Mesorhizobium japonicum MAFF 303099: one gene and its partner. The protein of the gene in region 1 interacts with the protein of each later gene in a pairwise test. Links are inferred from orthologs where the notes say so. Each region holds a gene or a part of one and is shown on either strand. Other genes may lie near its edges.

Region 1 (5,493 bases):
GGGGATCAGGCCGCCGAAGATCAGGCCGGCGACGACGTAAGGGTTGGAGAGATCGAAGGAGATCTCGCCCATGCCCTGGAAGTAGGGATATTTGTCGCCATTGGCGGCAAAGAACTTCAAATCGTTCGAATAGGCGGCGAACAGCACCAGCGCGCCGAGACCGGCCGAGCCGATCGCATAGCCCTTGGTCACGGCTTTCGTTGTGTTGCCGACAGCGTCGAGCGCGTCGGTGGAGTGGCGCACTTCCTTGGGCAGTCCGGCCATTTCGGCAATGCCGCCGGCATTGTCGGTGACTGGGCCGAAGGCGTCGAGCGCAACGATCATGCCGGCAAGGCCAAGCATCGTCGTGACCGCGATCGCCGTGCCGTAAAGGCCGGCGAGCTGGTAGGTCGAGATGATGCCGCCGACGATGACGATGGCCGGCAGCGCCGTCGATTCCAGCGAGACCGCGAGGCCCTGGATGACGTTGGTGCCGTGGCCGGTAACCGATGCCTGGGCGATCGAGTTGACCGGGCGCTTGTTGGTGCCGGTGTAGTACTCGGTGATCACCACGATCAAACCGGTCACCGCGAGACCGATCAGGCCGCAGATGAACAGGTTCTTGCCGGTGATGACCATGCCCGCGACGGTGCCGATCTCGCCCCAGCCAAAGCATACCGAGGTGGCGACCGCAAGGCCGACGATCGACAACAGGCCGGTGACGATCAGGCCCTTGTAGAGCGCGCCCATGATCGAGCCGTTGGCGCCGAGCTTGACGAAGAAAGTGCCGACGATCGAGGTCAGGATGCAGGCGCCGCAGATGGCGAGCGGATAGAGCATCGCGGCGCCCAGAACCGCAGTGCCGCCGAAGAAGATGGCGCCGAGCACCATGGTGGCGACAACCGTCACCGCATAGGTCTCGAACAGGTCGGCGGCCATGCCGGCGCAGTCACCGACATTGTCGCCGACATTGTCGGCGATGGTGGCCGGGTTGCGCGGATCGTCCTCGGGAATGCCGGCTTCGACCTTGCCGACTAGATCGCCGCCGACATCGGCGCCCTTGGTGAAGATGCCGCCGCCGAGACGGGCGAAGATAGAGATCAGCGAGGCACCGAACCCGAGCGCGACCAGCGAGTCGATGACGATGCGGTCATTGGGCTGCAGGCCCATGGGTCCGGTCAGGATGAGGTAGTAGATCGAGACGCCGAGCAGCGCCAGGCCCGCCACCAGCATGCCGGTGATGGCGCCCGACTTGAAGGCGATGTCGAGACCGGCGGCCAGACTGTTGGAGGCCGCCTGTGCCGTGCGCACATTGGCACGCACCGAAACATGCATGCCGATGAAGCCGGCAGCGCCCGACAGGACGGCGCCGATCAGGAAGCCGATCGCGGCGGTGATCGAAAGCAGCCACCAGGCGAGCAAGAGCACAACCACGCCGACAAGGGCGATGGTGGTGTACTGGCGCGCCAGGTAGGCTTGCGCACCTTCGCGGATGGCGGCGGAGATTTCCTGCATGCGTGCATTGCCCTGATCGGACGCAAGGACCGAACGTGTCGCCCAGATGGCGTAAAGGACAGAAAGCAAGCCGCAGGCGATGACGGCGTAAAGTATGGTCATTGCCAAATTTTCCTCGATTGTTGGCCCAAATGAACCCCTCCCTGGGCCGTTGAGACAAAGACCGGAATCCGCGCACGGAATCCACCTCTTCGCATCGGTGTATGCGAAACAGGGCTCGGAACGTCAAGATATTGTTCAGTTTTTGCCCGGCTTTCGCCCAAAAGACAAAAGCCGCGACAAGCCTGCCGGCAGGGTCGTCCATTTAGATCGATTGAAATGGCGCAAGGGGATGATGCCGACAGATCATCAGCGTCGCAACGGATTACTCCGCCTCGCGTCCCATCCGCCGCGCCGCATAGCGCTCGACCGCCGACAATCCGTCATAGATCAGCACGGCAAGGGCCGCCACGATCAGGCCGCCCTGCAGGATGAAAGCAAGATTGTTGGACAAGAGACCAGCGATGATCACCTCGCCCAGTGTCTTGGCGGCAACCGTCGAGCCTATGGTGGCGGTGGCCAGGCTGATCACCACCGAAAGCCTGATGCCGCCAAGGATGATCGGCGCGCTGAGCGGCAGCTCGACCTTGGTGAGCCTTTGCCAGCCTGTCATGCCAGCGCCGCGCGCCGCCTCGACGACATTGGTGGGCAGCGTCGTCAGCCCGGTCAGCGCATTCTCGAAGATCGGCAGCAGGCCATAGAGAAACAGCGCGATCAGCGTCGGTTTCTCGCCGAAGCCGACGGCCGGTACGGCGAGCGCCAGCACCGCCACCGGCGGGAAAGTCTGGCCAATGTTGACCAGGCTGCGTGACAGCGGCAGGAATTCGGCGCCAGCCGGCCTGGTGACAAGGATGGCCAGAGCCACCGCAACGATGGTCGCGGCGACGGTGGCGATCAGCACGGTGCGCAGATGCAGCAGCGTCAGCGTCAGCAGGCTGCCCTGATTGTAGATCACCGGCGCGTTGTTTTCGGTCAGCGGCTTGAGCAGCGGCTCGAACCAGCCCGGACTGGTGACGAACGCCACGAGCAACACCACCAGCGCAAGCCTGAGCAGCAAAGGCAGCCAGGCTTTCATGCCGGCCTCGCTGCCCGCTTGACCAGCCCATCCACCGTGACGCGGCCGAGCGGCTTGCCGTCGGCGCCTTTGACCGGCAGCGCCGGCCGGCCTGACCAGAGGAGTTCAGCCAGCGCATCGCGTTGGCTGGCATCGCCGGGGATGGCTTCGCCCTCGGCGGCGCCGTTCTCCACCGCGTCACGCACCCGTCCGAGCGACAGCAGCCGGAATGGCCTTTCGCTGGCGCCGACCAGGGTCTCGACGAAGCTGCTGGCCGGATTTGCCAGGATCTCGGCGGGCTTGGCGTATTGCACGAGCTTGCCAGCATCCATGACGGCGATCTTGTCACCCATGTGCACGGCCTCTTCCATGTCGTGGGTGACGAGGATGATGGTGGTGCCGAAGCGCTTCTGGATCGCCAGCAGATCTTCCTGCGCCTTGGTGCGGATGATCGGATCGAGCGCGCCGAACGGTTCGTCCATCAGCAACACGTTGGGTTCGGCGGCGAGCGCGCGGGCCACGCCGACCCGCTGCTGCTGGCCACCGGACAGTTCGTGCGGGTAGCGCGGTCCGAATTCCCGGGGGTCGAGCTGGTAGAGCGTCATCAACTCGTCGACGCGCACCTTGATGCGGTCCTTGTCCCAGCCAAGCAGCACCGGCACGGTGGCGATGTTCTGCGCCACGGTGCGATGTGGAAACAGGCCGTGGCCCTGGATGGCATAGCCGATGCTGCGGCGCAGTTCGTAGCCGGGTACCGAGCGATTGTCGGCGCCGTCGAGCTTGATGATACCTGATGTCGGCTCGACCAGCCGGTTGATCATGCGCAGCAGCGTCGTCTTGCCCGAGCCCGAAGTGCCGACGATGACGGCGATGGTACGTGGTTCGATGACCATCGAGACGTCGTCGACGACCGTGGTCGCGTCATAGCGCTTGGTGATGCCTTCGATCTCGATCATGCCGTTTCAACCCTGCGCCTGGTGGCGGTCATTTCGATCACTGCGTCGAGGATGATGGCGGCGGCGAAGGCGAGCGCCACGGTCGGCACCGCGCCGAGCAGCACCAGGTCCATCGCAGTCTGGCCAACGCCCTGGAAGACGAAGACGCCAAAGCCGCCGCCACCGATGAGTGCGGCGATGGTGGCTAGGCCGATGTTCTGCACCAGCACGATGCGAATGCCGGTGAGGATCACTGGAAAGGCCAGCGGGAATTCGACGCCGAACAGGCGCTGGCGGTCGGTCATGCCCATGCCACGCGCCGCGTCGTTGGCGGCGCGCGGCACGCCGGCGAGGCCGACCACGGTGTTGGCCACAACCGGCAGCAGCGAATAGAGGAACAGGGCGACGAAGGCCGGCGCCGTGCCAATGCCGCGAATGCCGAGCGCGGCCGCTCCCGGCACATGCGTGGCGATCCAGCCGAGCGGCGCGATCAGCAGGCCGAACAGCGCAATCGAGGGAATGGTCTGGATGATGTTGAGCACGTTGAGCACACCGGCCCGCAGCCTTTCGACACGATGGCAGAATATGCCGAGCGGCAGGCCGGCGACGACCGCGGCAAGCAGCGAGCCAAGCGCCAGCGTCACATGCTTGGAGCCTTCGGCCCAGAAACTGTCGGCGCGGTTGGCGTATTCCTTCAGGATGGAAAGGTCGTTCCAGGCTCCCGACACCAAAAGCAGGCCGATGGCCACGGCAGCGGCGGCCAGCACGCCGACACGGGCCCATGGCGACAAATTCAGGCGCGTCAGCACGTCCGCCAGCAACAGCGTGAAGGCGAAGACGAGTATCCAGAAACCGGAGGCCGGCGATACTCTGGCAAGGGTATTGCCGGGCGGCGTCAAGAACGTGCCGGCGACGCCGACGAGCAGCGCGAGCGCGGCAAGCGCCACGACACTGGCCGCGAGGCGCGGCACGAGCGGCGTCCTGAAGAGCGCTATGAGCGCCGCCACGATCACGATAGCCATCAGCAATGACCCGGCGGTTGCCGGCAGCGCTTCGAGAATCGAGCGCGCCTGGCCTGGAACGATGCGGTTGGCGCGAAACGTGGCGAAGGGAGCGAGGAACGCCGCATAGGCCGCGATCGCGGCAATGACCACGCCGAGCTTGTCGAAACGGATGTTCACGCCCTCCCCCGTCGGTCGTTCCGGCGCACCACACGAGCGGCGCGCCGGAAACGTCCTACTTCAGAAAGCCGTTCTTCTTCAGGAAGTCCTCGGCGACACCCTTGACCGGCTCGCCGCCAACCTGCACGCGACCGTTCAGCTCCTGCAGCGTGACGAGGTCGAGCTTGGCGAAGACCGGCTTCAGCAGCGTCTCGATCTCGGGATGTTGCTTGAGCACGGATTCGCGGATGATGGGCGCCGGTTGGTAGACCGGCTGCACGCCCTTGTCGTCCTCGAGCACGACAAGGCCGGACGGCGCGATGCCGCCATCGGTGCCGTAGACCATGGCGGCGTTGGCGCCGCTGGTCTGGTTGGCGGCCGCGGCGATGGTCGCCGCCGTGTCGCCGCCCGAAAGCGTGATCAGCTGGTCCGGCTTCAGCGTGAAGCCGTAGGTGGTCTGGAAGGCTGGAAGGGCCGCTGCCGAATTGACGAACTCGGCGGAAGCCGCGAGCACCACCTTGCCGCCGCCGGCGACGTATTTGCCGAAGTCCGACAGCGTGACGAGCTTGTTCGCGTCCGAAACCTCCTTGCGCAGCGCGATCGCCCAGGTGTTGTTGGCCGGCGCCGGCGACAGCCAGACGATCTTGTTGGCGTCGTAGTCGAGCTTCTTGGCCGTCTCATAGGCCTTGGCGGCGTCCTTCCACACGGGATCATCGGCCTTCTCGAAGAAGAAGGCGGCGTTGCCGGTGTATTCTGGATAGATGTCGATCTCGCCAGCGGTGATCGCCTTGCGCACCACCGGCGTGCCGCC
Region 2 (3,727 bases), 4.0 Mb from region 1 along the record:
AGCCCGACACCATGACGCGGCGATTGTAGGCAAAGCCGGCCAGGATCGCCAGCGTCGTTGCCTTGTCGAACAGATAGTCCGGATCGACGTCAGGCACATGTTCTGATGTCACCGAATAGGCCGGCACCACCATCTTGGAGTCGAAGCCGAATTTGTCCTTCACCGACACCGTCGTGTCGGGCAGGTTGGCGATGTCGCGATCGACCTTGTTCATATCTCTCAACGTCTCCACGGGCGAAACGTCCCGTTTCGCCGGCAATCGATTTTGTTCGGGGGCGGTCTTAGAGCCTTTTCCAACCTTATGAAAGTTGGAAAGCGACACAAACCGTAGGGTCGCTCAGCACAGGCCCGCCTGTTTGAGCACGCGATAGGCCTGCAGCACATCGCGGAACCGGTCTTCCGAACCTCTGTCGCCACCATTCGCATCCGGATGGTGACGTTTCACCAGTTCCTTATAGCGCGCCTTGATATCCTTGCCAGTCGCCTTTGTATCAAGGCCAAGCGTTTCCAGCGCCTTGGCCTCAAGTGGCTTGGCCTTGCGCTCGCGCGCCTCGCGCGGATCCTTCGGCCCCTTGAACAGGTCGAACGGGTCGCGCATGCGGTTGTAATAGCCGGCGCGGCCGGAGCGCATTTGCGCCATGTCGGGCGACGAGCGCGTCGAGGCGCCATTGACGCCCATCTTCCAGGTCGGCCGGTGACCGGTCATGGCTTCCTTCTGGAAGCGCGCGACCTCGGTGTCCGGCACGCCGGAGAAGTAGTTGAAGCCCTTGTTGTACTCGCGCACATGGTCGAAGCAGAAACGGAAATACTCGCCCTCCTTCATGCGCCCGACCGGCGCGCGATGGGTGCCCGGCTCCTTGCAGCCGTCCCACTGGCAGATCGGCGAGTGCGACTTCAGCTCCGCATCCTTCTCCGGGCGGATGCGAATCTTCTCGAAATATTTGGGATACGGCTTCATCTCACCCATTTATGGGGCGTTCGCAGATGCGAAACAAGAATTGACATTTTCGCGATCATCGCCCTAACCGCTGAATCGCGGCATAAAGCAGGCGAATGGCGGATTTAGTTGCGCAAGAGCGGCCCCCGGGCTGGTGCGCCAGCCATATGTGGTGAACGGAGACGGCAATGTCCATACAGGCGACCATGGAAGACAAGCTCAACAAGGCATTTTCGCCGGAGCGGCTGGTCATCATCAACGAAAGCCATCTCCACGCCGGCCACCATCACCACGGCTCGGACCATCACGGCGGCTATGACGGCACCGGCGAAACGCATTTTCGCGTCCGCGTCGTCTCGTCTGCCTTTGCCGGCATGAGCCGCATCGACCGCCACCGCGCCGTCAACGAACTGCTTGCCGACGAACTGAAGGCCGGCGTGCACGCGCTGGCGATCGAACCATCGGCGCCCGGCGAAAAGACCCGCTGGTAAGGTCAGTCCGCCCTGCCCCTCCGAGGCGCGGTCAGATCACTGCTTCGATCAGGAACGGCCCGCGCCGCGACAGGGCACTGTCCAGCAGCGCATCGAAGCGTTCGCATGTGTCGGCGCGCGCTGCCTCCACGCCCATGCCCTTGGCCAGCGACACCCAGTCCAGCGCGGGATGGTCGAGGTCGAGCATGCGCCTGGCGTTCTCGCCGATCGCGTTGACGCCGACATTCTTCATCTCGCCATGCAGGATCGCGTAGGTGCGGTTGGAAAAGACGATGGTCACCACGTCGAGATTTTCCCGCGCTTGCGTCCACAGGCCCTGCACCGTGTACATGCCGCTGCCGTCGGCCTCCAGATTGATCACCTTGCGGTCTGGACACGCGATCGCCGCTCCTGTCGCCATCGGAATGCCGCCGCCGATCGATCCGCCGGTGCCCATCATGTAATCATGCGGCGCGGCAAAGGCCGACAGGGCGAAGAAACGCCTGGCCGAGGTGACCGCCTCGTCGCAGACGATCGCATTATCCGGCAACTTGCGCGCCACCGACAGCGCGATGGCATCGTCCGTCAGCCCGCCGCTCGGCGCAGCCTCGTCGGGAAAAGCGGTTGCGAAGTCAGCCTGTAGCGATGGTTTGACGCCGAGTTCGTCGCGCAGCGCTTCCAGCGCCGCATGCAGATCATCGCCATGAGCAGCGAGCGTCAGCACCTGGCAGTCGTCGCGCACAAGCCGTCCCGGTTTTCCCGGATAGGCGAAGAAGGCAACCGGCTCCTTGCCGCCGACCAGCACCAGTACGTCGATATCTGCCAGCAGCGCCGTCGCCACATCGATCGGATAGGGGATGCGTGTGGGTGCGACGCGCCCACGCCCGCGTTGCATCCGGGCGATCAGGACCTCGCCGAACAGGCGGACATCGAAGGCCGTCGAAATCTGGCCGGCGATCTCGAGCGCATCGGCGCGCGCCGCTCGGCCGCGAACGATTATGCCGACACGCCCCTGAGCCGCACGGATCGCCGAGGCGACCTCGCGCACGGCGTCCCTATCGACGGCCGGCGGCGGCGGAAGCACGACCTTGCCCGGCGAGGCCGGGGCAGCATCGCCCCAGGCCGCATCCGCCGGCAGGATCAGCGTGGTGACACCTGGCGGCGTCAGCGAGGCGCGGAAAGCCGCCTCCGCTGCCGGTTGGACGTCTTCTGGCCCGGCAATGCGCCGCACCCAGTTGGACATCGGCGCCGCCAAACCCTCGATGTCGCTGGTCAGCGGTGCGTCGAGCGGCAAATGATAGGAGGCGTGGTCGCCGACGATGTTGATCATCGGGCTGAACGCACGCCGGGCGTTGTGCATGTTGGCCAGCCCATTGGCCAGGCCCGGGCCGGTATGCAGCAAAGTCGCGGCCGGGCGGTCGGTCATGCGCGCATAGCCGTCGGCGGCGCCCGTCACCACGCCCTCGAACAGGCCGAGCACGCAGCGCATCTCAGGCTTGCGGTCGAGTGCGGCGACGAAGTGCATTTCGGAGGTGCCGGGATTGGCGAAGCAGACCGTCACATCATTGGCCAGCAGCACGTCGCACAGGACATCGGCGCCATTCATGCAATTTTTCTCCAAGTCATGAGAACCAATTGCACCTAGCGATGTCCGCACGGCAATATCCTGCCGCTGCTTTTGGCATGATCCAGTTGCAGAAGGGGGCGGGCGGAAATCGGCCGCGATCAGCCGACGGTCGATTTCAGGAACGTCACCGCGGCAGCGGTCAGCGCGTCGCCATCCCTGCCGAAATCGCGGTTGATCGACATGTGCGTATAGGCGCTGCCGTCGAACAGCGTCACCTCGGTGCCCGTGGCGCGCAGGCGCTCGGCGAAGGCTTTCGACTCCTCGCCGCGGCCTGGCGCCCCCGAATACGCGATGAAGGTCGGCGGATGCTTGCGGCCATCGACATAACTGGCCGGCGAAAGTGCCGCCCATTGCGAAGGATCGGAAAAGACCCGCGCATAGGCCCGCACCATGCCGCCATTCTTCTCGAGCGCCGCAAGATCATAGGCCCTGGTATCGTCGAGAAGCAGGCCGGCGACGCCGGGCAGCCCGCCGCGCATGCCGGTTAGTGCGATCAGATGGCAGCCAGCCGAATGGCCCATGCCGACAATGCGCTTGGGGTCGCCACCATGCTTGGCGATGTTGGCCCTGACATAGGCATAGGCGTTTTCGACGTCGGCGGCCTGTGTAGCGACATCGGCCTCAGGCAGCATGCGATAGTCGATCGAGACGAAGCAGAAGCCATTGGCAAGCAGGAAGGCCGGCTTGGCGCCC

Evidence for each region. Proteins that work in one complex are often made in the same cells at the same time.
Region 2: the proteins of MAFF_RS34180 (region 1) and MAFF_RS15070 interact in binary tests that used the Escherichia coli proteins (3 or more experiments, as listed by UniProt). The link is inferred for Mesorhizobium japonicum MAFF 303099 from one-to-one orthologs.

Annotation. Positions count from the first base shown.
Region 1 is NC_002678.2:6,910,245-6,915,737, reverse strand. What follows is about bases 2,622-5,493. They hold MAFF_RS34180 (ABC transporter permease), read right to left. Parts: upstream 4,704-5,493; coding sequence 3,540-4,703; downstream 2,622-3,539. Other genes in these bases: osmF (glycine betaine ABC transporter substrate-binding protein OsmF), read right to left, coding at 4,759-5,493; MAFF_RS34185 (ABC transporter ATP-binding protein), read right to left, coding at 2,622-3,543. Also shown: MAFF_RS34195 (sodium-translocating pyrophosphatase), read right to left, coding at 1-1,596; MAFF_RS34190 (ABC transporter permease), read right to left, coding at 1,859-2,608; more of MAFF_RS34185, read right to left, coding at 2,605-2,621.
Region 2 is NC_002678.2:2,873,303-2,877,029, forward strand. What follows is about bases 1-2,776. They hold MAFF_RS15070 (BolA family protein), read left to right. Parts: upstream 1-1,125; coding sequence 1,126-1,428; downstream 1,429-2,776. Other genes in these bases: cobS (cobaltochelatase subunit CobS), read right to left, coding at 1-214; MAFF_RS15065 (J domain-containing protein), read right to left, coding at 338-967; MAFF_RS15075 (acetolactate synthase large subunit), read right to left, coding at 1,460-2,776. Outside these bases: more of MAFF_RS15075, read right to left, coding at 2,777-3,013; MAFF_RS15080 (alpha/beta fold hydrolase), read right to left, coding at 3,133-3,727. UniProt on the Escherichia coli protein: Transcriptional regulator that plays an important role in general stress response. Has many effects on cell morphology, cell growth and cell division. Acts by regulating the transcription of many genes, including dacA (PBP-5), dacC (PBP-6), ampC and mreB.